2 regions of the Candidatus Villigracilis proximus genome follow, and region 2 is predicted to be linked to the other one. Evidence: riboswitches for the same ligand, from Rfam matches in the RefSeq annotation. Region 2 holds a riboswitch; the other holds the start of a gene.
What was found. Region 2 has a riboswitch for cyclic di-GMP ahead of IPL71_RS22715 (CpaE/TadZ family protein). Riboswitches for the same ligand answer to the same signal wherever they lie in the genome.
Positions count from the first base shown of each region.

Region 1: it holds a riboswitch for cyclic di-GMP, as region 2 does, so the genes downstream of both, IPL71_RS13360 (S-layer homology domain-containing protein) here and IPL71_RS22715 (CpaE/TadZ family protein) in region 2, are expected to answer to the same signal.

Region 1 covers NZ_JADJUO010000011.1:11,168-27,489, forward strand. The annotation lists gene IPL71_RS13315 (polysaccharide biosynthesis tyrosine autokinase) at 1-638, shown strand, start outside; gene IPL71_RS13320 (hypothetical protein) at 1,022-1,246, shown strand; gene IPL71_RS13325 (hypothetical protein) at 1,530-2,516, shown strand; gene IPL71_RS13330 (hypothetical protein) at 2,582-3,421, shown strand; gene IPL71_RS13335 (right-handed parallel beta-helix repeat-containing protein) at 3,526-5,235, shown strand; gene IPL71_RS13340 (MBG domain-containing protein) at 5,309-9,133, shown strand; gene IPL71_RS13345 (Ig-like domain-containing protein) at 9,276-12,158, shown strand; gene IPL71_RS13350 (Ig-like domain-containing protein) at 12,125-13,042, shown strand; gene IPL71_RS13355 (S-layer homology domain-containing protein) at 13,039-13,731, shown strand; cyclic di-GMP riboswitch class I at 13,968-14,060, shown strand; cyclic di-GMP riboswitch class I at 14,143-14,232, shown strand; gene IPL71_RS13360 (S-layer homology domain-containing protein) at 14,286-15,989, shown strand; gene IPL71_RS13365 (class I SAM-dependent rRNA methyltransferase) at 15,998-16,322, opposite strand, start outside.
Region 2 covers NZ_JADJUO010000028.1:27,732-44,053, reverse strand. The annotation lists gene IPL71_RS22785 (thymidine phosphorylase) at 1-12, opposite strand, end outside; gene IPL71_RS26275 (CysS/YqeB C-terminal domain-containing protein) at 190-447, opposite strand; gene IPL71_RS22780 (type 1 glutamine amidotransferase family protein) at 448-1,245, opposite strand; partial or broken gene IPL71_RS22775 (peroxiredoxin family protein) at 1,277-1,609, opposite strand; gene IPL71_RS22770 (hypothetical protein) at 1,622-1,759, opposite strand; gene IPL71_RS22765 (alpha/beta fold hydrolase) at 1,734-2,624, opposite strand; gene IPL71_RS22760 (alpha/beta hydrolase) at 2,735-3,469, opposite strand; gene IPL71_RS22755 (uracil-DNA glycosylase) at 3,456-4,124, opposite strand; partial or broken gene IPL71_RS22750 (S-adenosylmethionine:tRNA ribosyltransferase-isomerase) at 4,152-5,130, opposite strand; gene IPL71_RS22745 (hypothetical protein) at 5,127-5,981, opposite strand; gene IPL71_RS22740 (DUF2905 domain-containing protein) at 6,191-6,418, opposite strand; gene IPL71_RS22735 (hypothetical protein) at 6,425-6,715, opposite strand; partial or broken gene ruvB (Holliday junction branch migration DNA helicase RuvB) at 6,762-7,696, opposite strand; gene IPL71_RS22725 (carboxypeptidase-like regulatory domain-containing protein) at 7,790-8,230, opposite strand; gene IPL71_RS22720 (3-keto-alpha-glucoside-1,2-lyase-like domain-containing protein) at 8,242-8,982, opposite strand; gene IPL71_RS22715 (CpaE/TadZ family protein) at 9,035-10,255, opposite strand; cyclic di-GMP riboswitch class I at 10,397-10,494, opposite strand; cyclic di-GMP riboswitch class I at 10,573-10,659, opposite strand; gene IPL71_RS22710 (HlyD family secretion protein) at 10,750-11,874, opposite strand; gene IPL71_RS22705 (ABC transporter permease) at 12,007-13,101, opposite strand; gene IPL71_RS22700 (ABC transporter permease) at 13,098-14,438, opposite strand; gene IPL71_RS22695 (GAF domain-containing protein) at 14,502-16,322, opposite strand, start outside.

The sequences.
Region 1 (16,322 bases), on a different contig from region 2:
TCTGCACATTGCTGGTTCTTAATGTGGAATCCGCAGATACAGAGACAACCATAGCCGCAAATTTGGCTGTCGTAAATGCTTTGCGTGGGAAGAAGGTTATTCTTTTAGATGGAGATATGGATCGCCCTCGCTTACATACTCTTTTCGAGATCGAAAACCAAAATGGATTTGCTGAACTTCTCAGTACGAAATTGGATTTAAATCGAGCGTGTCAAGCTGTGAGCGGCGTTAAAGGATTGACATTGATAACTGGCGGGGTGAAAGATAAAGAATCGGCAGCATGGCTCGATGCTGAAAAATGGGGACAATTATTGATTCAGCTACAAAGACAGGCTGATTTAATAATTATTAATGGTCCTTCTGCAGAGGTTGCTGATGCCCAGATCCTGGCTTCGAAAATAAGCGCGGTTCTTTTGGTGATCAGGCCAGGGTACACCCCGGTGGATGCTGCACAGACTGCCTTGAGAAGACTTCAATTGGTTGGCGCTCATACTGCAGGTATTGTATTAAATCAAAAGACACAGCACCAGAAGATAAAGACGCGGATTTTATCTTTGCTCAAAACCAAACTGTATGGCAATAAAGATTCTCGTGACGTTAATGCTGAAGCCGAAAATGCAAATGTTTTGCCATTCTGATTGCTGTTGATGTTGCCGTAGTAACAATAAATTTTTTGTGCGAGTCTTTATTGATTGGCTGGAAGGCGGATATCCAATTCTTTCCGGCAGGTTTTCTGGAAGATGCAGGTGCTTTATCCATTGATCTGGGAATGAAATCCAGTAAAACGACGATTTTTATAAAACGGGGGAGTTGAATATATCTGACAGAACTGCTCAAGTTTGTCTCAAAATAATTCAAATAAATGTCAAAGAATAAAAAAGATTTATGTGGGTAAAGTATGGTTATCTTAACTTTCAAATTGCTTTTGAAATGAAAATTAATAGGTATTTCTTTCGGCGCTGCGATTTTCATTCGGACTATATCCCCAGCGCCTTTTGTAAAAGAATATACAGGGAGCCGTATGGACAGCGTTGTTCAACAGTTGGCTGAAAAGATAAATATGTCATTCGACGAATTTGTTGGGGAGATGCGGAAGCGTGGTTGCAGCGAGCCGACTGCAATAAAAATATGGCGTGGCGAGTACGAAAATTTTAACAGTTTCAGTGATAACGATATGTCGTTAAGTAATCTTCGCAAGGCGGCTGATGTCTTAAAGGTAGGGACGGGAAGGCTTTTGCCAAAATAATAAATATAGGCAGGAACCTGCTTATTACAGTCAGGATTGGGTACTTATGAAATCTAAGAGAGCATCTGAAAACTTAACCACAAAGTCTCAAAGCTGTAAATTTTTTTCTCTTGGTGTCTCCGTGACTCCCTGTCACTGCCCGCCACTACAGTCTCCGAAGTGAAACGAGTGGGGCAGGTGTGGTGTCTTTGCGGCAAAAAATAATACAACCTCGTTATTCCAGATACAACGAATCAGGATACCCACGATTCGCCTGATGAATACATTCCGTTGGAGGAACGATATGCAAACCAAAATCACCAAATCTTTATTCACGATCAGCCTTCGGGCCTTTTATAGTTTAATGATCCTGTCCATGCTTCTGGCTGGGGTTGGGGTTCACCCGGTCAGCGCAGCACCTACTTATACGATCAGTGGCAATGCCGGGGTGGCAGGGGCAACGATTACCTACTCTGGCGGATCGACCACCGCAGATGCAACAGGAAATTACTCATTTGTCCGTGATCGCTACTGGTCCGGCTCCGTGACGCCCTCCAAAAAACGAGGTTATACGTTTTCGCCTACCAGCAGGAGTTATATCTGGATCAATTCCAATCAGACCAATCAGAATTACACAGCCACGTTAGTTACTTATACAATCAGTGGTAGTACTGGGCCGGCTGGTGCTGGTGCAACCATCACTTATACAGGCGGATCAACCACCGCAAATGGTACGACCGGGAACTACTCGTTTACCGTCCCTTCTGGTTGGTCAGGTTTGGTTACACCTACCAAGGCTGGCTATATCTTTACGCCCGCTACCCGAAATTACCCGAATGTGACATCCAATCAAAGCAATCAGAATTACACTGCTGTATCGGATATGCCGGTCATCTCTGGTAATGCAGGTGTTGGCGGTGCGACACTAAGCTATACAGACGGTACGCCCAAGACTGTCACGGCGAATAGTTCTGGTTTGTATAGCTTCCAGGTTTCCAATAACTGGTCCGGCATGGTCACGCCTTCCAAGGTTGGCTTTTCCTTTGTGCCTGGCAATATGTCTTATAGCAATGTGGTTTCGGCTCAGACAGCGCAGGACTACATCGCAAGACCAACTGCATTCACTTTTGCATCGATGGCTGATGGACATGCAGAGACAGCCTATTTCTCCACGACTGTCAATCAGATTTCAACCCTCAACCCTGCACTTGTTCTTTTCAATGGCGATTTGGAGGATACCGGGTTTGCGTTGACTGAAATAAACCCGATGATCAATGCGCTAAAAATGTAAATTTATTTAATAAAACTTTTTTAGTAAGAGGTAATGCAGATAATCATATTAGCAACAGTGCGGCCTTGTGGGAAAATTATTTTGAAACAGCCCCAAACATTAAGGTGCTGCCGCCATACGTAACCAATAAAGTGGCGCTTAATTCAGATTCGGATCATTTGACCTACAGCTTTGAATACGGGAATTCCATCTTTATTGGCCTGGATGTTCCAGGTGACGTTAATTATTTGACTTCAGACGAAATAGACTTTCTCGATTCTCGCTTAACGTATGCAGAATCTCAAGGATTAACGCATGCCTTCATATTCTTTCATGGGCCAGAATATTGTGTGGAAGGCGTCCATTGTATTTGTTCAAGCAGGACAGACTCAAACTGCACGCCTCCAGCCTTGATGACCATCATTAACAATCACCCTATTGTCTCTGCAACCATTCACGGCCATGAACATGTTTTAAGCTGGACGCATATGGATAATACGCGGGTGGCTGGATTAACCCGCAGTTACGAGCAATTTATAACTTCCCCTTCCGGCGGCGCTTCATATTTTAGTTATCTTTTTCCGGATAGAGTGGACTATGTGTATCCGGACATGGAAAATTCACAGGGCTTTGCAACTATCAGTGTTGATGGCCTCTCGTTTACATATAATATGTACAAGGTTGGGATAGCACAGCCAGTCTGGTCGCATACTTTTTCAAAATTAAATACAGCGCCGACAATTAGCGATATAACTGACAAGACCACAGATGAAGATACGGCTACTGGAAATATTTCCTTCACAGTTGGTGATGTGGAAAGTTCTGTGGATTACCTGACCGTCACAGCGACTTCTTCGAATACAACTTTGGTGCCAAACGGAAATATTTTTCTGGGTGGCGCGGAGCAAACCGCACAGTTAATCTAACACCTGCTTCCAATCAGGTGGGAATGCCACCATCACAGTTTTTGTCAATGATGGAACGATTACCGCCAGCGATACTTTTCTCTTGACCGTCGACCCGGTTAATGATGCGCCGGTTGCCGAGGTTCCAGTCTGTTAGCCTGTCATGGAATACGTCCATCGATATTACGTTGACGTGGACAGATGTAGAAGGTAGTTCCTTAACTTACAGTATCGTGGGTGATCCGGCGCATGGCAGTTTGAGCGGTAGCGAGGAGAATTGGACTTACACGCCAACCACTGGATACTCGGGTGCAGATAGTTTCACCTTTAAGGTCAATGACGGCACTATAGACAGCGCGTCTGGTGTGGTTAACATCATAGTAACAGCCTACACCATTTCTGGTGACGCAGGAGTCGCAGGCGCGATTCTAAGTTATGTAGATGGTTCGTCCAGGACTGTCACTGCGGATGGAGCCGGTTTGTACACGTTTCAGGTTCCAGCTGATTGGTCTGGAACGGTAACACCTTCCAAGGCTGGCTACACTTTCTCGCCTACAAGTATGATCTATGTCAACGTACTTGCTGATCAAACGGCGCAAAACTATACAACTACAGGGGTTACCTATACCATCTCTGGTAACGCCGGTATGGCAGGAGTAACGCTTAGTTACATGGATGGTACGTCCAAGACTGCCATTGCCGATGAGGACGGCCTGTATAGCATTGAAGTTCCCTATAATTGGTCAGGCATGGTGACGCCTTCCTTGTCTGGTTATGGATTTAGACCTGCTACTCATACGTATTCCAATCTGACTTCCAACCAGTTCGCTCAGGATTACATTACGAATACACTGGCCGGGTTTATTATGTTGATAATACAGATCCAGCTTGCAGACAGCGGTACGGTTGGTTCGCTTGCGGTTCCATTCTGTACCATAGGGAGAGGAGCATATCTGGCAGTTCCTGGTCAGATCGTGCATGTCATCCATGGCATATATGCAGAGACGGTCTTTCCGTTGAACAACGGCACTGCAGGGAGTCCGATTACCTATTGGGCTGATCCCGGTGTTACAGTGACTGGAAACTCAGCCGGATTTGGAAGTGCCTTCGCTTTAGGTTCCAAAAGCTATTTGGTGATTGATGGCTTCAACATCACTCAAACGAAGTACAGAGGCATCTATGTAGATAGTTCAAATCATATTACCATTTCAAATAATCACGTTACTTATGCGGGTGTTAATTCAGGTCCAGATACACATATGCAGGGGATCTTTTTGAGGAACACCACTTACTCTACGATTACTGGAAATGTCACCGATCACAACTCATGCATCGGTATTCGGTTGATTAATAACAGCGATTACAACCTGGTCAGTAACAATATTTCATTTGCCAATTTATCATCAATTGCCTATCCAGTAGTGGTGGTGTCAGATGCAGCTGGTATTGATTTGACTGGCGCTAGTAATAACATCGTAATTAATAACACTACTTATAGCAATGAAGATAGCGGCATCAATGTGTATGTGGATGGCAATGGAGTGCCTTCCATCAACAACCTGATCATTGGAAATCTTAGCTACGAAAATGGAGATCATGGTATTGATGTTAACAATTCACCGAACAATACAATTGTAGGCAATACAGTTCATGGGAATGGCACGGTTGGGATTAACGTTGAAGGTGAAGCAAGTACAGGTTCGCATACTACGACGATTGTTAATAATATTAGTGCGGGCAATGGGTTTACTCCTCCAGTAAGGTTCCTTTGGCGGCAATCTTCGTGTCGACTCTGCTTCTCTGGCTGGGACAACCATCGATTACAACCTCTTTAACCGCGAATCTGCTGTTGTTCAGATTATCTGGAATGATATTAACTATGCCTCTTTGGCCGCATTTCAGGCAGCTGTGATTAACCAGGAAGTGCATGGGCGGGAAGGCGATCCGCTCTTTGTGGATCCGGTTCCTTCGGCCTTAAGGCAAAGCGGAGTGCCTTATGTAGGCTCTGAATTACTGGGTAATTATTACTTGAGTCCAGGGTCACCAGCAATTGATAGTGCTAATGCAGATGCTCCCAGCCAGCCAATCTCCGATATTGACGGAAATTCCCGGGTGGATGACCCGGCGACACCGAATAATGGTGTTGGCGTGCGGGATTTTGATGATCGTGGCGCATATGAGTTCCTGCCGTTAGGACAGTCACTGCCTATTGTCACCACCCAGGCGGTTACTTCAATTTCAACAACAACAGCCGCCGGGAACGGCACAGTCACCGCAACGGGTGAGCCAAATCCCAGCCAGCATGGCGTTGTTTGGAATACAACAGGTGGGCCTACGACAGCAGATAGTAAAACCATGGATGGGGCGGTCAGCGCAACCGGTCCCTATGCAAGTTCTATGAGTGGTCTGACACCTGGGGTACTGTATTACGTCCGCGCTTATGTTACCAATGCCATGGGTACAGTGTATGGTGATGAAGTTATCTTCACCACCCATATTATGCCGACAGTTGCCACTTTGGCCGTCACGGAGATCACGACTTCAACTGCTACAGGAAATGGAAATATCACAGCTTTGGGTGTCCCCAATCCTACTCAGCATGGTGTTGTATGGAGCACCTCATTTAATCCAACGATAGGAGATAACAAGACTACAGATGGCACAGTTAGTGCAACGGGCGCTTATACGAGCGATATCACTGGTTTGACAGCAGGTATGCTCTACCATGTTCGTGCTTATGCTACCAATGCTGCCGGTACCTTCTATGGCGAGGATGTTACCTTCACTACCCACGATTTGCCCGCAGTTTCTACTTTGCCTGTAAGCAACATCACCACAATGACAGCTACCGGGAATGGCAATGTGACTGATCTTGGTGTGCCCAATCCCAGCCAACATGGCGTTGTATGGAATACCGCTGGTGAACCTACCATCGCGGATAGCAAAACCATGAATGGTGTAGCGGCTGTAGCGGGCACCTTTACCACCTCAATGACTGGCCTAATGCCTGGAACACTTTATCATGTTCGTGCTTATGCCACAAATATGGCAGGCACTGTCTACGGCGAGGAAGTCACTTTTACTACTCTCCTTGCGCCTACAGTTACCACTCAATCTGTCACCAATATTACAACTGTGACCGCCCTGGGCAACGGTAACATCACAGTTCTAGGCACCTTTAATCCGACTGAACATGGTGTTGTCTGGGCAACCACTGCCAACCCCACCATAGAAAATTTCAAGACAATGGAAGGTGAGGTTGATGAGACAGGCTCTTTCACCAGCACTATGACTGGTCTGACTCCTGGGACTTTATATTATGTCCGCGCATATGCTGCGAACGAAGCAGGTACTTCGTATGGCGAAGAGTTATCTTTCACCACTTTGATTGCGCCCACCATTACCACGCTGCCTGTCTCGTCCATCGGCACCACTACGGCCTTGGGAAATGGTAATGTCATTACGCTTGGTGTGCCCAATCCAACCCAACATGGGGTTGTCTGGAGCACCTCCGCTGATCCCACTCTCGCGAATAATAAAACTACGGATGGCGATGTAACCATAACCGGCGCATTCACAAGCAGTATTACCGGCCTTACGCCGGGGATGCTGTATCATGTCCGTGCTTACGCCACCAACGCAGTTGGTACCGTTTATGGAGAGGATGTTAGTTTTACCACTCTTCCATCGACTACCGGAACCACCACTCCGAACACAAACCCTGGAACAGGTATCAATATACCAATTGCCGGGTCAGCTGACTGGGCTAACCCAGACTATATCACTGCTGATGATAATAGTTATGCAAGCGTCACCCTCACCGGCAGTGTTCTGCAGTCTGGTTATTTGGAAGGCACCAACTATGGCTTTGATATTCCTTTAGATGCCGCTATTAATGGGATTACGGTCACCATTGGTCGTCATGAAAGCGGGACCAGAGTTGGCTATTTTGATGTGCGGGATGGCACTGTTAAATTACTCAAAGCCGGCACTCTGGTTGGGAATAATAAAGCAGCAACTGGGACGGAGTGGCCAATAGAAATAGCTGCCCCTGCTACATACGGAACAACTGCTGATCTTTGGGGGACGACTTGGACTCCCGCGGAAATCAATGCCAACAATTTTGGTGTGGCTCTCTCAGTCATCAGTGATGTCAATCGAATTGCATATGTAGATTATGTACGCATCTCTGTAACCTATACAGTAACAATGGTTGGTTCGAACACGACCGTTAGCTGCGGCTCGGGTACTCCGCTCGTTACTTATGGATCAAGCATCACTTGTGTTGCTACCGTAGCGCGCGGCTCCGGCCCCAAGACACCCACAGGAAATGTTAACTGGACTACGAATGGCAGCGGTAATTTTTCCGCCAGTCCATGTACTCTCTCGGGAGTCGATGGAATTTCAACCTGCTCTGTAACTTACACTCCCAACGCTGTGGGCAATGGCGCGCATTTGATTACCGCCGCGTATGCGGGAGATCCAAATTTCTTTACAAGCAGTGACCAACAAAGCGTAACCGTAAATAAAGCGACGGCCGCCATAGTCCTTGGCAGTCTGGGACAGACTTATGATGGCACCCCCAGATCTGTGACTGCGGTCACGGAACCGGCTAACCTGACAGTTGACTTTACCTACGATGGTTTGATCGCCGCTCCAACCGACGCTGGTTCTTATGAAGTAGTCGGGACGATCAATGATCCTAATTACAACTCCACTTCAGATAGTGGCACACTAGTTATTGCCAAGGCGTTGGCTGTAGTCTCTCTTGCGGATCTCAGCCAAACCTATGACGGCGCGCCCAATTTGGTGACAGCCACAACCAACCCTGCTGATTTAACCGTTGACTTTACCTACGATGGCGCTGCTGTTGCTCCAATCAATTCCGGTTTGTATGCTGTGATTGGAACGATCAATGATCTGAACTACGCAGGCAGCGCAAGTGGCACACTCTATGTTGCGAAGGCCGCGGCAGTCATAACCCTTGGCGGTCTTAATCAGACTTACGACGGCACGCCAAAGTCAGTGACGATTGCAACCATTCCTTCCGGTCTCCCGGTTGAAGTAACCTATGCCGGCTTGCAGACTCCGCCAACATTACCGGGTAGCTATGATGTGGTTGCCACAATTAACGATCCAAATTACAGCGGCACGACTGTTAATACATTGATCATCGTACAGGCAGTTTCAACTCATAGCATTCCATTGTCTATCGGCTGGAATCTGATCTCGTTCAATGTACACCCGGCAAATACAGAGATTGCGACGGTACTCTTTAGTATTGATGGAAATTACGATCTGGTCTACGCCTGGGATGCGACGAGCGCTGGTGATAACTGGCAAATGTATGATCCAAATGTGCCGCCATTCTTAAATAACTTAACTCATCTTGATGAGACCATAGGTTTCTGGGTTCACATGTCGGCTGCTGATGTATTGGAGGTAGTTGGCACTGAACCTGTAACAACCGATATTGATTTGTATGAAGGTTGGAACCTGGTGGCTTATCCATCCATGACAAATCGCCCGCTGCCTGAAGTATTGAATGAAAACGGCTGTACCGATTTCTCAGTGGTGTATGCGTATCTGGCGAACGATGCTGCTCCGTGGAAGTTGTTTGATCTAAGTCTGCCGCCCTTCTTGAATGATCTAAGTGAGATGGCGCCCGGGTCGGGGTATTGGATCTGGGTCAATGCGGATTGCACCTGGAGTGTGACTTATCTGGCAGAGTAGTTACATCGATCGGTAAGGTCAGGAAATAATCTTTATCCATTCCTGACCTTACCCGAAAGATTAATGGATCAGCATGGATTTGTGCAGAAAAGATATGGAATAAATCGTAACCAAATTAGACGGGTCTAACAAGAGGTACAAAATGAAAATTCAACGCGTTTTCAGTGCTCTGTTTCTAGCTATCACTCTCGTACTTAGTAATGTTTCAACAGTATTTGCCCAACCTCCCTTACCTTCTTCTTTTTGGGGAACGGTGAAGTTGGATGGAGCAATTGCGCCAGCGGGGACTGTCATCTCGGCTCGCATCAATGGCATTCAGTATGCTACAACTACTGTTACGATAAGCGGGGATGCGTATTATCTCGTAAAGGTGCCGGGTGATGATCCTGCAACTTCGGATATTGAAGGCGGGGTCTCAGGGGATACCGTGGCCTTCTATATCGGTGGTTATGTGGCTGATCAGACCGGTTCATGGGTAAGCGGGCCGAATGTCTTGCTAAATTTAACAGGGTCGACAAACCACGCTCCAGTGGCCAATGCGCAACCCATTAGCGCAGATGAAGATGCGGCCAAGACTATTACTTTGACAGGCACAGATGCGGACGGCGACACATTGACCTATGTGATCGTGACCGACCCTGCACATGGAACATTAACTGGAACCGGCGCGAATCAGACCTACACTCCCGCCGCCAACTACAACGGTGCAGATAGTTTCACCTTCAAGGTCAACGACGGAACCGTGGATAGTGCCCCTGCCACTGTCAGCATCACTGTGGCCGCTGTCAATGATGTGCCGGTTGCGAATGATCAGTCTATTGACACAACCAGAAACACTTCGAAGGCTGTCACATTAACTGGCTCAGATATTGAAGGCAGCATATTGACTTATATAATCGTGACCGATCCTGCACATGGAACATTAACTGGAACCGGCGCGAATCGGACTTACACTCCCGCTGCCAATTACAACGGTGCAGATAGTTTCACCTTCAAGGTCAATGACGGAACCATCGACAGCGCTGTTGCAACAGTGAGTATCAATATCACATTCACAAATGTTGCCCCGGTCGCGAGCCCGCAGTCTGTTAGCACCAATGAAGATACGGCCAAGGCCATTACTCTGGCTGGCACCGATGCGGACGGCGACATATTGACTTATGTGATCGTGACCGCCCCAGCACATGGAACATTAACTGGAACCGGTGTGAATCGGACCTACACTCCCGCCGCGAACTACAACGGTGCAGATAGTTTCACATTCAAGGTTAACGACGGAACCGTGGACAGTGCTCCCGCCACTGTCAGTATCACCGTGACCGCCGTCAATGATGTGCCGGTAGCGAGTCCTCAATCTGTTAGTACCAATGAAGATACAGCCAAGGCCATTACTCTGGCTGGCACCGATGCGGACGGCGACACATTGACTTATGTGATCGTGACCGCCCCAGCACATGGAACATTAACTGGAACCAGTGTGAATCGGACTTACACTCCCGCCGCGAACTACAACGGTGTAGATAGTTTCACATTCAAGGTCAACGATGGAACCGTGGACAGTGCTCCTGCCACTGTCAGTATTACCGTGACAGCCGTTAATAATGCCCCGGTAGCTACTAGCCCTCAATCTGTTAGCACCAATGAAGACACAGCCAAGGCCATTACTCTGGCTGGTACTGATGTGGACGGCGACACATTGACTTATGTGATCGTGACCGCCCCAGCACATGGAACATTAACTGGAACCGGCGCGAATCAGACCTACACTCCCGCCGCCAACTACAATGGTGCAGATAGTTTCACATTCAAGGTCAACGACGGAACCGTGGACAGTGCTCCCGCTACTGTTAGTATCACCGTGACCGCCGTCAATGATGTGCCGGTAGCGAGTCCTCAATCTGTTAGCACCAATGAAGACACAGCCAAGGCCATTACTTTAGCTGGCACAGATTCAGACGGCGACACATTGACTTATGTGATCGTGACCGCCCCAGTACATGGAACATTAACTGGAACCGGTGTGAATCAGACTTACACTCCTGCCGCGAACTACAATGGTGCAGATAGTTTCACCTTCAAGGTCAACGACGGAACCGTGGACAGTGCTCCCGCTACTATCAGCATCACCGTGACCGCCGTCAATGATGTGCCGGTTGCCAATGACCAGTCTGTCAGCACAACCAGGAACACGCCAAAAGCTATTACATTGACTGGCTCAGATATAGACGGCAATTCCTTAACTTATATTATTGTATCCACTCCGTCACATGGCACTCTTAGCGGCACTGGCGCAAGCCGAACCTACACGCCGAACACGAATTACACAGGCGCAGACAGCTTCACTTTCAAGGTTAACGACGGAACGGTGGATAGCGCTGTTGCAACAGTGAGTATCAATATCACATTCTCAAATGTAGCCCCGGTAGCGAGCCCTCAATCTGTTAGTACCAATGAAGACACAGTCAAGGCCATTACTTTGGCTGGTACCGATGCGGACGGCGACACATTGACTTATGTGATCGTGACCGATCCTGCACATGGAACATTAACTGGAACCGGTGCGAATCGGACTTACACTCCCGCCGCGAACTACAACGGTGCAGATAGTTTCACCTTCAAGGTCAACGACGGAACCGTGGACAGTACTCCCGCCACTGTCAGCATCACCGTGACCGCCGTCAATGATGTGCCGGTCGCGAGCCCAGGCCGAAGAGCCGGCGGGGGGCGGGGGGGGGGGGGGGCGGGCGGCCCGGGCGGGAGGGCGGGGGGGGGGGGGCCCGCCGCCCAACGGGGCGGGCCCCGGGCACGGCGGGGCCGGGGGGGGGGGGCCGCGGGGCACCGGGCCGCCGCGGGGGGGGGGGGGGGGGGGGGCGGGGGGCAGGCGCGGCCGCGGGGCAGGGGCGCGGCGCGGGCGGGGGGGGGCGCGAGCAGGGCGGCCGGAGGGGGGGGCAGTCTGTTAGCACCAATGAAGATACAGCCAAGGCAATTACTCTGGCTGGCACCGATGCGGACGGCGACACATTGACCTATGTGATCGTGACCAACCCTGCACATGGAACATTAACTGGAACCGGCGCGAATCGGACTTACACTCCCGCCGTAAACTACAACGGTGCAGATAGTTTCACCTTCAAGGTCAACGACGGAACTGTGGACAGTGCTCCTGCCACTGTTAGTATCACCGTGACCGCCGTCAATGATGTGCCGGTTGCCAACGACCAGTCTGTCAGCACAACGAGGAACACACCCAAAGCTATTACACTGACTGGCTCAGACATAGACGGCAATTCCTTAACTTATATTATTGTGGCAACTCCGTCACATGGCACTCTTAGCGGCACTGGCGCAAGCCGAACCTACACACCGAACACGAATTACACAGGCACGGACAGCTTTACCTTCAAGGTCAACGATGGAACGGTGGACAGCACTGTTGCAACAGTGAGTATCAATATCACATTCGCAAATGTTGCCCCGGTCGCGAGCCCGCAGTCTGTTAGCACCAATGAAGATACAGCCAAGGCCATTACTCTGGCTGGTACCGATGCGGACGGCGACACATTGACCTATGTGATCGTGACCAATCCAGCACATGGAACATTAACTGGAACCGGCGCGAATCGGACTTACACTCCCGCCGCGAACTACAACGGTGCAGATAGTTTCACCTTCAAGGTCAATGACGGAACCGTGGACAGTGCTCCTGCCACGGTCAACATTACCGTGACCGCCGTCAACAATCCACCAACAGATATCTCTATATCAAAGAGTAATTTCAACGAAAATCAAGCTGTAGGTACGTTGGTTGGAACATTCTCCACTACAGATTCTGACATGAGTGACACCTTCACTTATGAATTCTGCGGGGTACTGATGATGCTTCTTTCACAATCAACGGTGATAGCTTGAAGACTGCTGTGCTTTTTGATTACGAAACTAAAAATACTTACAGCATCTGTGTCCGCAGTACAGACGCCGCCACACTTAGCGTTACCAGAACGTTTGTGATTACTGTCAATAATCTTCTGGACACGCAAACCTTTATGGATGTGCCTCAAGGTTTCTGGGCAGCTCGTTATATTCAAGCGATCTATGAAGCTGGAATCACGAGCGGTTGTACAACCAACCCATTAAACTATTGCCCTGATGCTTCTGTCACCCGGGCGCAGATGGCGATCTTCATCGAAAAGGGAATGCGCGGTTCCGGATTTACTCCTCCTGCCGCAACTGGCACAGTCTTTACAGATGTTCCACAAGGGTACTGGGCAGCCGCCTGGATCGAACAACTGGCAGCCGATGGCATCACTGGTGGATGTGGAGCAGGCGTTTACTGCCCGGATGCGGAAGTAACACGTGCGCAGATGGCCGTCTTCCTGCTAAAGGCCAAGCATGGGTCAGCTTACACTCCGCCGGCCTCCAGTGGCACAGTCTTTACAGATGTTCCACAAAGTCATTGGGCAGTCGCCTGGGTCGAAGAGTTGGCGGCTGAAGGGATTACCAGTGGTTGTGCAGCAGGACTATATTGCCCCGAGAGTTCCGTGACACGTGCCCAGATGGCGGTATTCCTTCAAAAAGTTTTCAATCTACCTCTGCCGTAGTCATCCGGCAATAAGATAATTTTCATAAAACACCCCTACAGTTAAAAACTGTAGGGGTGTTTTATTTTGGCAGATTTGATTTTCAGATTTCCAAAGATGAGCGATTCTTTTTGAGCAGTGACTGGAGCATATTTTTGTTTGCTTGTTTTTTTACTGTATACAAAATTGTAACGTTGAATTTCATAATTGTTAGGTTAATTAAGAGGAAATATCTGTATAATGATTTTGTAATAAGAAATTGATAAAGGCAAACCCAGTGAAAACTGGGGACGCAAAGCCAACGGGTCTACCGCCACAGCAAATGTGGTCATGATTGCCAGGCCGCCAGAACTTTATATATGGTTATTCCTTGGCGGACCTGAATGAATCCAGGTTCGCTTTTTTTGTTATTTTTGAACTTTACAAAGTTTGTATCGATAAGGGCAAACCCGGCGAAAGCCGGGGACGCAAAGCCAACGGGTCTACCGCCACTGATGTGGCCATGATTGCCAGGCCTCCGAAAACGAATCAGCGCGAGTTTTTGCGTTCCGGGTGCCCTTGTCAGGAGAGAAACAATGGTACCCAAATATTTTTCTAACTCCATCTGCCTTGCCATCATTTTGACACTTTGTCTGACTGCAGTTCCTGCGCCTGTTTTTGCTGCATCAAGCCGCATTGAATCTGTTGCCGTAAAAGAGCACGTCATTAAATTTTATCTTGACCCTGCTCTTGTGCCTGATGTGAACTTTGCAAAAGCAGTTCTTGGTGAATATGTGCATGATATGAATGTTATTCTGGCAAAGAACACATCCCGTCGCCTGATATTTAACCCTGAAACAGGTATTATTCTCACGAATACACAGCCTCACTCAAATCAAGCAACCCCTCCTTTGCCTGTGGAAGATTTTGAGATCTGGGTACATGCGATTCGCACGGACTATTCAATCTCTTACGGTGGATACGCCGGTATTGACGATGGCGGCGCCGGAGTTCTTGCAGGTTTAAAATGGACAAAACTCTATGACCCCAATTCACTTTCTGCGGATGAGGTGGTCGATTATTGGACACAGATCAACAATATGCTCCATGAGTTGGCGCATGTATTCGGAGCGGGGTATGGAGAATACTATAAACTTACCACCATTCAAGATGCAACCGGAGTTGCTCCTCTGCTTAATATAAACATCCTTAACCAAAACGATGCATTCTGGAGCGACAAACCCGATTTCATGACCGATCCGTTATTGAAGAACGCGGCACAAGCCATGATCGCCGGGCAACCGGCCAATCGCGCAAATCTGCTCGATTATGTTGAATATTCAAAATTGACAGCGAAGATCATTAGCAGTGATTATCGTAACGGATCTCCCACAATAGACCTTTCACAAATTAACATTAAGGTAGTTTCCACTGATGGACAGCCTCTGAATGAAGCCAAAGTTGATGTGTGGAGCGTTTTTGGTGGTTCTCCATACTCTACACAATTAATGGTGGATGATCTTACAAACGAAAATGGAGAGATTGGCTTTAGTTGGGGTGGTTTGAGCAATCCGCATAATAGTTATGATTTTTTACGCCTGATCAAAGTATATAAAGAAGGTTATGTTGCTTCAGCCAGATATTTTTCCATATTTGACGCGGATATTGAGAAACTGGTCAACGGGAATGACTTTTTGACCATCACAATTCAGTTAGGCGTAGTTGATGCAAACCCGCCATCTACATCTACTTTTGAGGATGTGGACGTGAATGCCTTCGCATCGTCGTCCATTGAACAGTTATATAATGCCGAGATCACTGGCGGCTGTTCACTTTCGCCTTTGCTCTATTGTCCAAACGATATCGTCACTCGCGGACAAATGGCGGTTTTTCTTGAGCGCAGTATGAAAGGCTCCGGTTTTTCTCCTTCTGTTGGTATGCTTAGCTTCAATGATACAGCTGATCATTGGGCACGTTATTGGATCGAAGTTCTTGCGGTTGATGGAGTGACAAGCGGCTGTGGAAATGGAAATTATTGCCCTGATAGCCCGGTGACTCGTGCTCAAATGGCGGTATTTTTATTGCGTGCCAAACATGGTGCTGATTATGCCCCATCTGCTCCTTCCGGTCTTTTGTTTCAGGATGTACCCTCCGATTATTGGGCCGCGGCTTGGGTTGAGCAATTCAGCACGGATGGAATTACAAGCGGCTGCGGCAATGGAAATTATTGTCCTGACGAGCCTGTAACACGTGCGCAAATGGCCGTCTTTCTAACCAGAGCCTTTGATCTTATTCCCTAGAAAATTTTTTATGCCGCTGTGGCAAACAGGCACTTGAGGTACGCCCCTTCTTCAAATCCAATCGGATGGTCAAGCGCGTGGCTGGTGCGTTCAATCTCTATCAATCGGCGGTTGGATTCTCTGGCGGATTGGTGGATGGCATCAAAAAAGGATTGAGCATCAATGCGGCTGGAACAGGAAGCCTGCACCAACACCCCGCCAGAGCGCAGCACACTTAACCCGAGCCTGGTCAGCTTTCTATAAGCAGCCAGCCCCGCTGCAACTTGACTCTGATTCTGCGCGAACATGGGCGGGTCGATGATGACAAGGTCGAAGAACCTCTTTTGTGATTCC
Region 2 (16,322 bases):
TACCGCGCGCATATAAAATCTCCTTGGTGGATTCTATTTTATCGCAAAGTGAAGGAAAGGACGGGGAATGAGGAGTGGAGAATGCAGAATAAAAAAGGCCATAAATGTTTTACATTCACGGCCTTACTTTTTACTTCTCACTTTTTACTTCTCACTTTTTACTTCTCACTTCTCACGCTTCACTTCCCACTATCTCTTGACCAGCTTCTGCCCTTCTTTGCTGTCTTGCACGGTCCAGCCAAGGGAGGCGATCTGGTCGCGCAGACGGTCTGATTCGGCGAAGTCTTTTCGGGTACGGGCATCTTTTCGTTGCTCGAGCAGGCTCAGGGCTTCGTCAGGAGGCGTTTCTTCATTCGAGTCGAGTTTGCTACTTGAGTGATAATTCCCGGGCTGCGGACTGAATCCCCTTATCCTAGATGAAGGGAGAGCAAGTTTGGCCAAGCTCACTTAATGGAATTTTGCGCCTGAGGGATAAATTTCCATACCGGTTTGTTTGAGGACGGTAACCGAGCTGACTCCGCTCACTTCGCAAATTGCCTTGTCAAAATCCACAATGATGCCGGAATGTTCATCGAGGCCAACCAGAATATTTTCTGCCGGTAATAATTTTCGCCATTGATTAAAACGTTCAATACCGAGAAAACAGCGGCTTGTATCCAGATCGATCCCGCCTTCGGCATTATTCCAATGCGGAACAAAAGACAGGCTCATGCCATAATCTGCAAACAGATCAAGACCTGATTTGGTATGGATATCTTCACCGGCTTTATATACCTCGTAAACAGGCAAAGCCCATGCGCCGACAGAGATCGTAGCCGCAGAGGAAAAGATTAACGTAGCGCCCAGTCTGTGCCGTGCGCGGATAATGTCCCAGGCCAGTGTGCCGCGCAATTGACGCGCCGCATACGTGGGACTGCCCGGCCCCATGAAGATCATGTTGGCGGATAACAGAGGTTTTAATATTTCGGGATTATCAGGGCTGAATTCAGTTCCCAATTTACGAGCAGGGATGATATCAATCACGGGTTTGTAATTCTGCAAACGTGTCTTGAGAAATTCAGCAACACGGCTTGCGACCTGAAATGAATTCAGTTCAAAGCCGGCGGTTGTTTCCATTACAGCAACACGCAAGGGGCGTTGACTGACCGACGGGTCAGAGATATTACGGGCAAGAGATTCAAAGATGCGGCCGCCCGCGAGGGAAGTTTCACCTGAACCAAGAAATGCAATTTTTCCAAGAGACATGTTTATCACCAGTAATGCGGATTATCAGTTATCAGTTTGATGTTTTGTTAAGTTCGTCTATTACGTTTAGGAATGTTTCGTTATCAGGAATATCGGTCATGTTCGCGCTGTAGTGGATGTAACGAATATGTCCGTGAATATCGATCACACAATTCAAGGGCATACGGCCGAGTTTAAACAGGTTGATCTGCTGACGATACATCTTCGACACACTGCGGTCAGGATCGGGCAGGCCGATATAGGGCATGGATTCCTTTTTCCAATATTCCTGAAAGACGCTCAAACTATCAGGGCCAACGGCAATGATCTGCGCACCGCGCTCAGTAAATTCAGAATAATGATCCCGCATACGCGCCAACTGCGCGCGGCAGTATGGTCAGAGAAAGCCGCGCAGGAAAGCAAGGATGACCGGTTGTTTATTTTGAAAACTTGAAAGCCTGATGAGGTTGCCATGAATATCAGTGAGTTCAAAATCAGGCGCGGGTGAGCTAAGGGCGATCAAAGGTGTGTTCATTGTTTATCCAAGTACTGTACCACAGCCTGCATAAACAGGCCGGGACATTCCTCCTGCGGCACGTGCCCACATTGCGGGATGAGACCAGTTTCGCATCAGGAATTTCGGTTGCGATCGCTTCAAAATACCAGGCGCGGATCAGGCGATCTTCCTGCCCGGCCACGATAAAGACAGGCACTGTCAACTGCGGCAACAGCGGACGTAACTCAGGGTACGCGGGCGCAAAGGTCAACTCATAAAAGGCGCGGTCCCAGTTTTCAATCTGAAATATCTTTAGATATTCCTGTTTGATTTCTTCAGTAAGTTTTGTTTGGTCGAACCATTCGCGCTGAATGGTATTGGGAAGTGTCTCCTGATAATCACGCACCATCAGCGGACCGAGATGCCGCATTTGCGGAGTCCACATGAGCGGCAATCCCCACGCCGGAAACTGCGGGCCTCTCCCTCCGCCCACGCCGGGGTCGACCAAAATGAGAGACTCTACTCTTTCAGGATACTCCAAACCAAAGGCAACGGAAACCCCGCCGCCGGCCGAGTTTCCAACCAAGACAGCCTTCTCAATTTCCAATGTGTCCATCAACCCGCGCAAGAGTTCAACATTGGCTTTCATGCCATATGGATTCTCCACCCAATCCTCGGGCATCGGGCGTTCGGTCAGACCGAATGCGGGGCGGTCATACATAATTACACGACCATATTGTGCAAAGTCATCGGCCACTTCGCGCCACGAATACACATTCGCGCCAAAACCATGCAGCAAAATAAAAGTTGTTTCACCTGAACCAACTTCCTTATAGTGGACCGTCACATCGTTCACTTCTATAAATTTGCTATCGGGTTCGGTAAATTCTTTTTCAGTGACCAATCCCCGTCAACTCTGGGGCAGGCACAAGAAAGGGTACTACTGTAACTATTAAAAAAATAGCTACAGTAATCCAGGCAACTATTTTTTGCCAATGTTTCATAATAGATTCTTTATTTACTTATTTCCTGCAAAAATTCAGAGGTAGCCTTAACAATTTGTGCCTGCTGCTCCCCGCTGGTTATTGTTGCGGCATTATCACCAGGCTGAGGGCCATAATTACCAAATTGCGCGTGATTGCCACCATCAATGACCACATACCCGGCATCGGCTGTAAGCAGCGGTTTCTTCTCGTCAAAAATCTCCATCCCTGCCATATCATTCGTCCCGTAAATGGACAGCATCTTCAAGTCACTATTATTGAGAGATTCGTCTGCCGGGTAAGAAGCCCAGAAAACCAAACCTTCTATTTCATCAAGATGATTCTTCGCAAACAAGGCAGAAGCCACTCCACCAAGAGAATGTCCGCCTGTTACCCAATGTTGAATTTCGGGATACATCGAAAAAACAAGATCTCCCGCATTGATATCAAAGAAAGCCAGATTCAAGCGGACCGGTACAAGCACAACCAAGTATCCCTGTTCAGCAATTGCGCGAAGAGGCGCCGCGTATGAACGATAGTCCACACGCCCGCCGGGGTAAAAGATAAAGCCTGTTGTCGGTTCCATATCCACAGGTTTAAATGTTATATATTTATCCACAGTTACGCTAACTTTTGAATCTGATTCAAGCGCAGATAATGCTTCAGACGCAGGTCCCAAAGGATTCTCTGCCCATACAACAAATCCCAGAACAAATACAACGACTACGATCAATAATCCCCAAAGAACACGTTTAAATATTTTCATTTATCAAATCTCTCGCTTTTTTCCAAATTTGGTCAAACATTTGAACAGTTAATTTGCCCGTCAACGTATTTTGCTGGCTGGGATGATAAGAACACAATACCCAAACCTTATTTTGCAATTGATAAGACGCACCGTGTGCGAATTTATATACCGAATTGCGCAGCGAATTTATTTTGAGAATCCTCTCAAATGCTATCCTCCCGAGGCAAACAATCACTTTGGGCTGGATGATTTGAATCTCACGCTCAAGATACGGCTGGCAATTATTCAACTCAACCGGACTCGGCTTATTATCTGGCGGGGCGCAGCGGCCAGACGCGGTGATATACATGTCTTTGAGGATGAGACCATCGCTTCGGGACTTAACCTCAGCCTGATTCGCGAACCCGGCACGGTGCAACGCTGGGAAAAGAGATCCGCCCGATGCATCGCCTGTAAATTGTCGCCCGGTGCGGTTGGAACCGTGCGCGCCGGGAGCGAGTCCCACCACCAGCACACGCGCCCGCGGATCACCAAACCCTGGGACAGGTTTTCCCCAATACTCTTCGTCTTTATAGGCCTTGCGTTTTACACGCGCAACTTCTTCACGCCATTCTACAAGGCGCGGACATTTACGGCATTGAATGATTTCGTTGTTTAATTTTTCGAGAGACATTTTTTTGAAAGAAGAAAGAGGGAAGAATTACTCAATGAACATGGCGTCGCCAAAGGAATAAAAGCGATATCCATTTTGAATGGCGAGTTTATAGGTTTCAAGAATCTTTTCACGCCCTGCAAAAGCGCTGACCAGCATGATCAGCGTGGACTTGGGCAAATGAAAATTTGTGATCATCGCATCAACAATTTTGTATTGATAACCGGGGAGGATGAAGATATTTGTGGGACCGATGAAGGGCGCAATTGACAATCGACGATTGACGATTGACGACTGGCTGGCGGCGCTTTCAAGTGTCCTCACGCTGGTTGTCCCCACAGCCACCACCCGCCCACCGTTTTGTTTGGTTTGGTTAATTAAGTCTGCGGTTTCCTGTGGGAGTTCGCACCACTCGGTGTGGATCTTATGTTCTTCGGGGTGATCTTCTGTGACGGGGGCGAAAGTGTCCAAGCCAACATGCAAAGTCACATAAGCGATCTGCACACCTTTTTCTTTTAGTTGATTTAATAATTCTGGGGTAAATGGTTTGATAGCGTTCGGGGTCATTCAGTTTTTCGTGAATATAGGGCGGGAGCGGAACGTTGCCCACGTTTGAAAAATACGGCTCGATGGGTTCTGTGAATTTAATCAGCCGTTCGGAGCCTTCGAGAATTTCAAGTATTTCCGCCTGCGGACCATCGTTCACCTGCACCTTCTTGCCTACGCGCAGACCCTTGCCACCCACCAGCGCTTCCCAGGTCAACTCGTCACGGCGGCGCAGGAGGAGCAACTCGACGTGTCCGCCGGTTTCTTTTTTGGCGAAAATTCTGGCAGGGATGACCCGAGTCCGGTTGAGGATAAGGATATCTTTGGGTCGCAGAAGCAGGCTGAGGTCACGAAAGATGCGGTGTTCTACATCCCCCGAATCACGATGCAAAACCAACAGCCGCGATGAATCACGCGGTTCAGCAGGAGTCTGCCCAATGGAAGATTCGGGGAGGTGATAATCGAAGTCGGAAGTTTTCATGAGTCTTTTACTTGAGGCGCGAGGGCAATGGCGATGTAGAACATCCAAATGATGAGGCCGATGTGAAGCACGTCATTTTCTGAGAACCAAAACCCTTTGGCCCAAAGTGCGGCGGTGTTGCCGGAAATAAGATAAAGAAAATAGGCGGCGATGGTGATGCCGAGCCAGATCCATGTGCCTAATAATACAAGGTCTTGGTTAATTTTATATTTGTAATAGCGCCAGCCGTTGATGACGAAAAAGGCGATGATGCCCGGCGCGGCAACAACCAAAAGTAATTCAAATGAGATCAAGAATTTGATCGGGATAAATGCGCCGATCATGACGATGATGAAATATAGAACGGCGTTTGCTATGGCGTATATTGAAAGTGACTTGCGTAGTTTGCCCGTAGTGCTAGAATATGCGACGGCAAGAGTCATTGCGTCTATGCTCCAGACGGAGGCGATGAGGTAGAGGACTTCCCACCAGCTTGTCCAGAGGCAGGTTTCGCGGCCGGCGCATTTGATGGCGTAACTAAAGGCTTCGTAACTTGTGCCGGCGAGCAGTGCGCCGATGCCCCATAAAAGCAGGGCGATGCCCCACCAGAAACGGGAGTGCTGATCGCTGCGGATTTTTAGAAAATACAAACCGACGGCAATCGTTAAGATGCCGAGAAAATAGACAATGATCGATGTACTTGGCTGAACAAAAATAATATTCTGCGAAGCAAATTGAAATTCGGCGAATGGCTGAATTTGCAGCCATGTTTCGGGAGTCTGCGCGGGGGTATATGGGATGGAGTCTAATTGTCCGCAGGCGGCGAGGAGGAAAGAGGTAAGAAGAAAGAGGAGGAGGGAGATGCGTTTCATGTGGTTTTATTTTTGGAAAAAAAGAGTCTGTGCAAAGCAGACTTATTTATGAAATATTTGACCTCTTGCAAAAGTTTATTTTTTACCACAAAAACATAAAGTCTCGAAGACTCAAAGGGAAAAACTTAGTGACGTAATGCCTTGGTGGCTTTGTGGTTTACAACACGTTACTTGTATAAGAGGTTTACTTTTGTACGTTCTTTCAGATGTTATTTTTTGAGAAGACGAAGAATTATATTTAACAAGATGGTTAAAACCACCGATACCAAAATTGAACTTGTAACCGGGAAATAGAATCCGCCGTGCTCCCCTTCGATGCGGATGTCACCGGGCAGTCTGCCGAGTGGGATTCCAAATTTGGCGGCGAGATATACTCCCCCGCCGATGAGAAATAAGGTGATACCAGCGAGCATGAGGGTGCAGGCAAGGGATTCCATTCTCTTTTATCTGACTTCTGCCTCATCAAGATATTTGTACTGTCTCTCAAGCAAACGCATAGAGGCAAGTTCCATATTCCAGTCCAGGACATCCAGTGTATCTTCTATTTCCCGTTCCAGTAATTTTTTTTCAAATTCTGCTGAAGACATGCCTGTTATTTTTTCAAATTCGGCGATACGTTCCCGCGAATGGTCAATTCCCTGCTGTAAAATCTTTAACTGGTTGCGGATCGCCGCTTGTACCAAAGGCCTTAAAGCTTCGTGTGCATTTGCTTTAACAATTACTTCTTGAATCATAGATCACAACCTTTCGTAGAACAGCCCCATATTTTAGGGACATGCGTTACAACAGCCTCTGCTGTCCTTCACCTGTGTAGGTGTATCCCAAATGCTCATAAGCAGATTTGGTAGCCACGCGGCCTTGCGGGGTGCGGTCGAGGAAACCGAGTTGTAAAGATACGGCTCAACTACGTCCATGATGGTGTCTTGTTCTTCGCTGATGGATGCGGCGATGGTGTTTAAACCGACAGGTCCGCCGTTATATTTTTCGATGATGGTTTTGAGTACGCGACGATCCACGTCATCGAGGCCGAGGGGATCAACTTGCAGTAAGTCCAAGGCTTCTTTGGCGACAGTTTTTGTGATGACCCCATTCGCGCGGACTTGGGCAAAATCACGCACGCGGCGTAATAAACGCAATGCCACACGTGGAGTCCCACGGGCTGCGCCGAAGCGGGCACGTAAGGGAGCGGTGACCAATGCCAGACGAGTGGTAGCACCGACAATCGTAAAGCGTGGAAGTTTCAAACGAATGGAGCGGGCAGATGGTCCCTTGCCGATGACGATATCCAGCGCGAAATCTTCCATGGCGGGATAGAGCACTTCTTCGACAGCACGGCCGAGACGATGGACTTCGTCAATAAAGAGCACGTCACCGGCGCGGAGATTTGTCAAAATGGCGGCGAGGTCACCGGCACGTTCAATGACGGGGCCGGCAGTAACTTTCACGTTGACTTCCATCTCATTGGCAAGCACATGCGCGAGCGTGGTCTTTCCCAACCCGGGAGGCCCATAAAAAAGGACGTGATCCAATGCTTCACCGCGTTTGCGTGCTGCCGCGATCAAAATAGACAAGTTCTCTTTAACCTGATCCTGACCGATCAGGTCATTTAGTTTTTCGGGACGAAGGGCATTATCTACACGGTCATCGGGTTTGGCTTCAGGGTCAAGAGGCTTTCCTGACGCGGAGCTTGTCGAAGGGCGGGGAGGTTTAGTCATAGCGGAGATTATACCCCGCAGGAGTTCGATGACAATAAACCGCGTCCCAGTTTTCAGTTAAGAGCGAAGCGGGGTTTACATCCCCCCAAAAAATTAGTTGGGCGGCATGGCGGTGGTCTCAAAACGAATCTCGCCCATTTCAAGGGTGGTGGCAGTGGTGACTTGAATGGAAAAATCACGGCCTATTAATTCATCTGCAACAATGAGGATCTGCTCACCGGAAGGGACACGGCGCAATTCAAAGTTTCCATTTGCATCAGTTTGCGTTTTAAGTTCAGTGCCGAGAATAAATATTTCGCCGATAAATGGTTGACCGTCTTCATCTACGACGCGGCCTTGCACAACGGCGGTGCCTGTCAGAGTGGCGAGCGTGCGATTTTCTTTTAATAAAAGCGCTACACCAAAGAGAGAGACGACGATAAATGTTAGCAACAAGATCACGCGGAATTTTTTGCGGCCTGCATCAGGTGCGGGGGTGTTTTCAGGCATGCCATCTTTAAATTGATCAAGCTCGGGGGATTCGTCGAATTGCATGGCTGCTCCTTTTAGGGTGTTTCAAAAACAGAGAAGTCGCCGATACAGGCAGAGGTACCAAACCAGGAACGAAGTCCTGTTCCACCTGTGGTGTAGGTGCTGTCTTGGGCTGAGAGGACTTCCTTCCCATCCATTACTACTGTGTAGGTGTCACCTGAGACGTTAATTTCAAAATCATGCGGGGTGTTATATACATTTTCTCCGATTGGAGTAACTGCAATGGGGGTTGAAATTTCACGACCATTGATCCATTGACGAATGAGAAGTGCCCCGTTTGGGTATTTAGATGATTTCCAGCCTGGATCATATTGAAAGACATACCCATCCAGCCCATTACTGTCAACAGTCGAACGGAAAAACACACCATATCCATTACCGCTTGAGATGCTAACATCATCCATCTTAATGACATAATCTGATTCAGGCAATTTCATGGAACATTTATTCATGGCCTGCAACCCGCTGCCAAAACACATCTGACCATCGTTCAAAGACACCGTATTATTCAAGGGTTGCCACGCGCTTAGATCGCCGTCAAAAGAATCCTGACAGTACATCTTCTGTTCATTGCAAGACTCTCCACCGCCTATACCGCTTGCCACTGTGCAATAAAGATCAGACAGGGAAACGCCGCCAAGGCTTAATGCGAGAATCAAACCGACAACAATCAATGCGAGTAAGAGTCCATATTCAACAAGACCCTGTCCATTTTGGATATTAATCCGCGAAATTTTTTCATGTTTTTCTCCCAATTTTCAATTGATCGTCTGGCATGGGAAATATCCCTGTATTATCAGCCGGCGATCACGATTTTTCCTGACGGGCCTGCGCGCGTACTTTTACACGCTTAAGCCCTTCCCCTGCACTCTCGGGCGGATTTTGTTTATGATCTTCCTTGCTGTAAAGATACGCCAGATCTTCCAAAAATGCACCCAAAGGATCAAGCGGCATCTGCAAGGCGGAAGGTTTCCCGTATAAGATCGAAGAGACAACCGCTTCGCCGGCGTAAGGAATCACAACGCCCAATTCCCTTTTCAATGCGCCTTCAATTCCGGCGCGCGGTAACCCTTTCCCCTTAAAAGGCCAATTCAAGATCAAGGTTGTCCGGTCGGGCGGATAGTGAAGCTGCCCAAAAGTTTCCAGGGCATTCGCGGCGCAGCGGACAGATGCCGTTTCAGGCGAGAGCATGAGCAGTATTTGGTCAGCCATATCCAGACCTGCCAGCGTGGTTTCTGAAAAATCATGGGGCAGATCCAGAATAATATAATGATAATGGGCGCGGAGCAATCCGATGGCAGACTGGACATGGTCGGCTGTAATGACTTCCGCTTCCTGCGGACGGCGCGGAGATGCAAGGACATGCACACCTGAATCGTGATGAAGCAAAACAGAGTTAATCAGATCCATGTCCATTTCTTTTGCGGGAGAGCGCCCCAGATCGGCCCAGGAATTACGAAGGGGAAGATCAAGGAGCAGCGCACTCTGTCCATTCATAAACGCCAGGTCCACCAGCACTGTAGGCGTGCCCCAAATTTGTGATAATGATGCGGCCAGATTTGACGAAAGCATGGACACCCCAATTCCCCCGCGCAATGAAAATACCGCAATCACCTTCCCCGATACTTCTTCATTTGTTTGAACAGATTCCCGCTCTGAAAACCGCCTTAACAACACCTTGACCCTGGCGCGCAATTCCTGCGACTCAAATGGCTTTGCTAAAAAATCATCCGCGCCAGAGTCAAAAGCCTTGATCTTATCTTCAACACCACTGAGCGCGGTCAAAATAATGATCGGAATTTTCGCGGTGGACGGAATTTGACGCAGACGCTCACAAAGAGTGTATCCATCCATGTCCGGCATCATGACGTCCAGAATCGCCAATGCCGGAGGCTTGGATTTGATCACCTCCAGGGCCTCAATGCCGTTTCGAGCCGTTATGATTTCATAACCATCTTTTAGAAGAATAGAACCCACCATCTTCAAATTTAATTCAGTATCATCTACAATGAGAATTCGCTCAGACATAAGGTCTCCTTTTGCCTGCGTAGAGTATAGCATGGGGAAGAATTCAAAGTGTAAAAAACATATTACAGTTTATTTACAGATAAATGACAAAAGCAAACAGGGATGACGCGCGTTCGGTCATCCCTGTGAAAAGATTTGCTCTTCGGCAGCCTGGCAATCATGATCACGAAAAATAATTTTGTGATTGTAGACCCATGACTTTGTGCCATCAGGTTTCCCTGATTTTACCTTTCGGAAGTCGGTCAATCCTGACCAGAAACTTATACTGGTTTTAGATTCCTGACTTTGCGTCGCCGTCTTTTGGCGGTTTTGCTTTTATCGGCAGTCTGGCGGTCGTGACTCAGTTCAGCGTTAGACCCATGACTTTGCGTCGCCGGGTTTTCCCGGTTTTGCTCTTTCTCGGAGCAACTTTATTATTGCACGAGAAAATGTTTTTTTCAATCACTCAGATGTTCTAATAAAAAAATCTCCGCCAGTTGACGGAGATTTTTTTATTATTGTTGTACAACTTCCCTGAAGGTAGCTTCCACGGTCATGCCCCACTTCAAACGCGGATCGTTTTCCGCCACCGCAATGCGGACTGTATAAAGAATGTCACCGCCTTGTTGGGTGTAGGCCTGGCTGATCTCTGTGACCGTGCCGCTGAGAGCCAAATCAGAAAGAGCATCAGGGATGAGCGTAACAGTTTGTCCTTTACTGATTTTTACCACTTCGAGTTCAGTTACATCTGTGGTTTCAACAACCCAGGTATTAAAATTGGCAATGCTAATCACACGCGTTTCAGCTGTCACCTGCTCACCCACTTTCACATTGACATCCGCCACAGTGCCGCCAAACGGTGCAGTTATGATGTAATTGGAAAGCGTATCTTTTGCAGCATCAAGATTTGCTTTTGCCAATGAGAGCTGATCTGAATTCGGGCCGTCAAGGCTGATCTCATATTGATATTTCGCTTCGGCTTCAAGACCAAGTGCGGCATCATAATCCGCGCGTACTTCATCACGTTTGCGAATAGTGGCTTCCAGATCGCGGATGGCTTGATTCAGATCGTCCTGTGCCTGTTCAAGATCATCCTCGGCATTCTTGCGTTTGGAGTTATCGACATCAAGGTCTTTATATTTATCGAAGTCTTCCTGCGCATCGGCCACATCTTGTTGACGATCTTCTATTGTCGCCTTGTCATCTTCGATGCTGTCTTCGATGCTGTCAACATTCAAATCTTCCCATTTATTTTCGGCCTTGCCGCGCGCAATTTGCGCATCCATATAAGCCTGCCAGAGTTTGGCGCGGTCACTGCTTTCATTGCGGAGGAGGACATCATAGGCATTTTGGGCGACGACAACCTGCGCTTCAGCCCCGCCCGCATTTGCGAGGCGGACGAGGACATCCCCTTCGCTGACGGTATCTCCGGCGCTCACCAGAACTTCCTCAACGACACCGCGTGCCTGAAAAAATAGGTTCGCACCCTGAATCGGTTCGAGGCGGCCTTCCGCGACAACATCACTGGACGAGACAATTTCCGCTGGGGCGGGTGTGGCCTCAGGTTGATTTCCACACGCGGCGAGCGCGAGTGAAAGGATGGTTAGTATTGCGATCATAGTTAGTGTTTGTTTTTTCATTTTATACCTTCTTGTCATTTCATTGTTTATGTGATTATTTTCTACTCTATACACAAACCCTAAAGGTCTGCCTTGCTTGGTAAAATCCCGAATAACAAAAGACCTTTAGGTTTTTTACCAAAACAAATATTTTTATTCGTAAGCCAATACTTCACGAATGGTCAAACGCGCGGCATTACGGGCCGGCAAAATGGAACCCAACACCGAAAGAACCAGCACCAGCGCAAACCAGATGGCGTAGCCCAAATACGTGAAGACCACTTGAATGGGTGTTTCAAACACAGCCAGACTGACAATATAGGAAAGTCCGTATGTAATTGGTATGGAAACCACGATCGCCAGAATAAATGAAATCGTGCCGATCACAAAGCCTTCTGCGATGATCGTGCGCATGACGGCGCGGTCATCAGCGCCGATGGCGCGCATGATGCCGATTTCACGCGTGCGCTCAAGGACGTTCATGCCCATGGTGCCGGTCAACCCCATTGCGCCTACCACGGCTGTCAGAATAGCCATGATGAGCAAAAAGACCACCAGAATATCCAAACTCTCCGAAGCAGTATCAAGCGAGGCCAGGCCTGATTCGGATTTACGAACTTTGAATCCTTCGTCGCGGAAGAAATGATCCAGCTTCTCGGCCATCAAATCCTGATAGACGCGGTCATGTTGATTTGTGACCATACGAAAAGAGAAGGAACGATTTGCAAGGTTTGATATCTGCGAAATATATTCATAAGGCGCATAGGCCAGAATGCCTTCATTACCGACAAATTTAAAGATACCAACAACTTCCCAGGATTCTTCCCTGCCTTGAATCTTGAGCAGTAAATGGTCGCCGGGCTGCAAGTTGGGATAAAACTCAAGTACTGCTTCACTGATCGCCAGCTTGCGAACATCATCCTTGCGAATCCAGCGGCCGGATGCGATCAACGGATTGACCAGCTCACTTTCAGCAGGTGGAGCCAGTAAATTTACATTATCAGCCACCAAACCATCGGCATATAACAATTCAGTGTTGAGAAATTGCCAGCCTTCCACACGTTCCACGCCTTCCACTTGCAAGGCGTACTGCTCCACTTCATTTAGACGATATGCTTTATCAAAATCAAGAGTTACATCCGCGCGGAAGTAACTTCCGATCTGGTCGATGTAATCATGCAAAGTAACACGCACATTGAACACGGCAATAAAGATCGCACCGCCCATGGTCAGCGTGAAGAGGGTCAACACAAACGTCCACGGCGGCGGAATGTATTCCGTAGCGAAATAATGAACGGGCGTGGAAAATGAATGCCCCGGGAAGAAAGGATTCGCGTAAACTGAACCAGCATATAGTCAAACCACGGCACACGGTCTTCACCGGCTTTGTGCGGTTTGTTTTCATCCCCAGCAAGGTCACCGCTGAGCGCGCGCAACACGGTAATGCGTGAGCCGCTCAACACAGGCATAAGCCCAGCCACAAGCGGAACCAGCAAACCAACTGCAACCTGAATAATCATTGCCATTGGCACAATGCGATAGCCCAGCAGGTTAAAGCGCATCTCACTTGAAATGAACAAGGCCAATCCATACGCGCCCTGTCCGCCGAGCGGAATCGCGATCAACAATGCCAGTACACCAAAAGCCATGATGAGCGTGAAATACATGGCAAAGACCTGCTTGTTTCTTCCGCCCACCAATTTGATGACGCCAATATGCCGCAAATGCTGACTTAACAATGCGCTCAATGTGTTTGCGATCAATGAACTTGAAAGAAAAACGATCAGAATTCCAAGCGCCAACAGAATACCGAGAATCGCGTTCACCGTATCAGCCAGCGGATGTTTGTGCTTTTCAGAAAAACGGGTACGCACCACCACGGTGCCGTTCTTTTCGAGCTTATCCTTTAAGTCCGCGCCCACTTCACGGATGTAGGAAATGTCATCTTCGCCTTCTGTAACGGTCACATACGCACGGTTGAACAACTCAGGCTGACGCAGCGTGGGGAATGTATTCATCTCAATGTAGGCAAAGGGCGGGGCGAGAAAGTCACCCGCACCTGTGCTGACATCCTGCACAATGCCCACAATCTTTAATTCCTTGAGCGTGCCATCGGGCAATTCAAAAACAAGATAATCACCCACTGTGACTTTTAACTTCTTAAGCGCATCCTTCTCCAACAGGATCTCATCTTTATTCGCTTCGACCGCACCCAAAACTGGCACTAATAAATTAACTTGATTCTCGCTGAAACTTTCCAGCGCAACCACATCCAGGGCCACCCACTGGTCACTGTCCTGCGTTCGCACGCGGAAATTGATCACGCGGCGCCCTTCTGCATCTTTCACACTGTGAGAATTACGAATGGATGCGAGTACATCATCGTTGTAATTCGCCGTGCGGATCTCAATATTCGAAGGGTTGTTTGCCGCGTAGGAAACACTCATGTCATTTGAAATGATCTGATATGCGCCCGAAATTACCCCAATGGAAAATACACCCACTGCAATGGAAAAAACCACCAGCAGGGTACGGGCTTTGTTATCCCATAGATCATGTAAAACTTTACGCCATCTTGGTCGCATAATTACCTTATCAGACCTGACAGACTTAAGAAAAACCTGTCAGGTCTTAACTTCCTATTCTTTCTACTTCAACAATTCGCTGATCTCGCTGCCGGAATAAGGCTTCACGGTGACATCCTTCACACCGTCACGCAGGAATTGGGTGACGCGTTCAGGGTTGATCGCCGCGGTGAGGATGACCGTCTTCGAGGTGAGTCCTGCCTTTGAAAGCGCAGACAGGACATCGGTCAAGGAAACAGATGCGATGTGTTCATCCACAAGGATCAAATCAGCATCAGCAAATTTCTTCAAGTCTGCAGATTGAGTCAATTTAACTTTTGTATCCTTAAGTAATTTAGCGAACAGGTTCGCCCAATCATCGTTATCATCGATCAATAAAATATTTTTAACACTGCCCGCTTCAATGGCTTCGTCGTTCGCATGTCCGCGCGGCATGAAAAAGGCAACGGTTGTGCCTTTGCCTTTTTCGCTGACAAGGGCAATACGTCCCTGCGCCTGCGAGATGACATGCATGGCTGCGGGCAGACCGAGTCCGTGGTGTTCAACGCCGCGGGTCGAGAAGAATGGAGACCACGCTTTCTGCATGACATCTTCATCCATGCCGGAGCCGTCATCTTCGATGTCGATCTCAAGCACACCGCGCTCTTCGGTGGGATGAACGCTGACGGTCACAGACTTGGCGCCGGCCTCTGCGGCATTTTGCAAAATATTACCAACCGCACGTGTGAGTTGTGTGCTGTCTGCGATCACGTATGCAGCAGCAGGGTCAATTTTCACTTTCAAGGCATTTGCTGAAAAATCGCGTTGATGAGCGGCGGTCTGCAATACATCCGCAAACAGGACAGCGCGTGGTCGTTGTTCACGCACCGCGCCAATCAATTGTTCTTTAACCTGCGTGATCTGTGCCGCGCTTTCAGCGATCATATCCAGGTCTTCCTTGAGTGACTCAAGGTCAACTTTTCCTTCTGCAATTTCTTCGCGCAAACGCGCAATGGTCAATGAAATTGGCAGAGTCTTATTACCGATCCAATGAATGGCTTCGGTGGAGGCGGTGGTCAGCGCTTCGAAGACTTTGTTACGCAAAATTTCACTGTGTGCTTCCTTGAGTTCATCAACCAGATGCGCGTTATTGATCGCGACAGCCAGATGCTCTGCCATGGTCAACAACGTGGTGATGTCATCTTCGCTGAAAGCGCGTTCTTCAGAGCTTTGAATGGTCACAGCGCCGAGGGCTCTGCCGCCGTAGACCAGAGGCAACGCCATTTCGGAACGGGTATGCGGTAAATGTGGATTCTTGAAATGCACACGCTCTTCACCAACGTCCAACGCGATGCGGGCTTCATTCATGGCGATACAGGCGCCGATCATCGAGTCTGTGCCAACTTTAAGTTTGTGACCATCCGCGACCATGGCTTTGCCAGCCTTGCCATAACCGGAACGCAAAATAGCGTACTCGCCAGCTGAGTCCAAAAGGAAGACGCCCGCGTAGTACAAACCATAAGATTCACAGATAATATTTACAGTTTGTGAAAGCAATTGCTCAATATCCAAAATGGATGTGACTTCCTTGCCCACGCGGTTCGCGGCTTTCAACAAACGGGAACGGCGCTCTGCCTGGCGATGCAGATTGGAATTTTGAATGGCGATCGCAAGCTGATCCGCCATGGTTTGCAAGGCGGCAATATCTTCATCGTGAAACGCGGCTTCTTCAGTGGATTGAACTGTGACCGCGCCAATAATATCCTCGCCGACAATGAGCGGAAGCGCCATCTCGGAGCGGGTCTTCGGAAGGTGGGGATTCTCAAAGAAAACTGCCTCAGCTCCCACGTCCAGAGCGATGCGCCCCTGACGATTTGCAATGGATGCACCGATCATCGAGTTCCC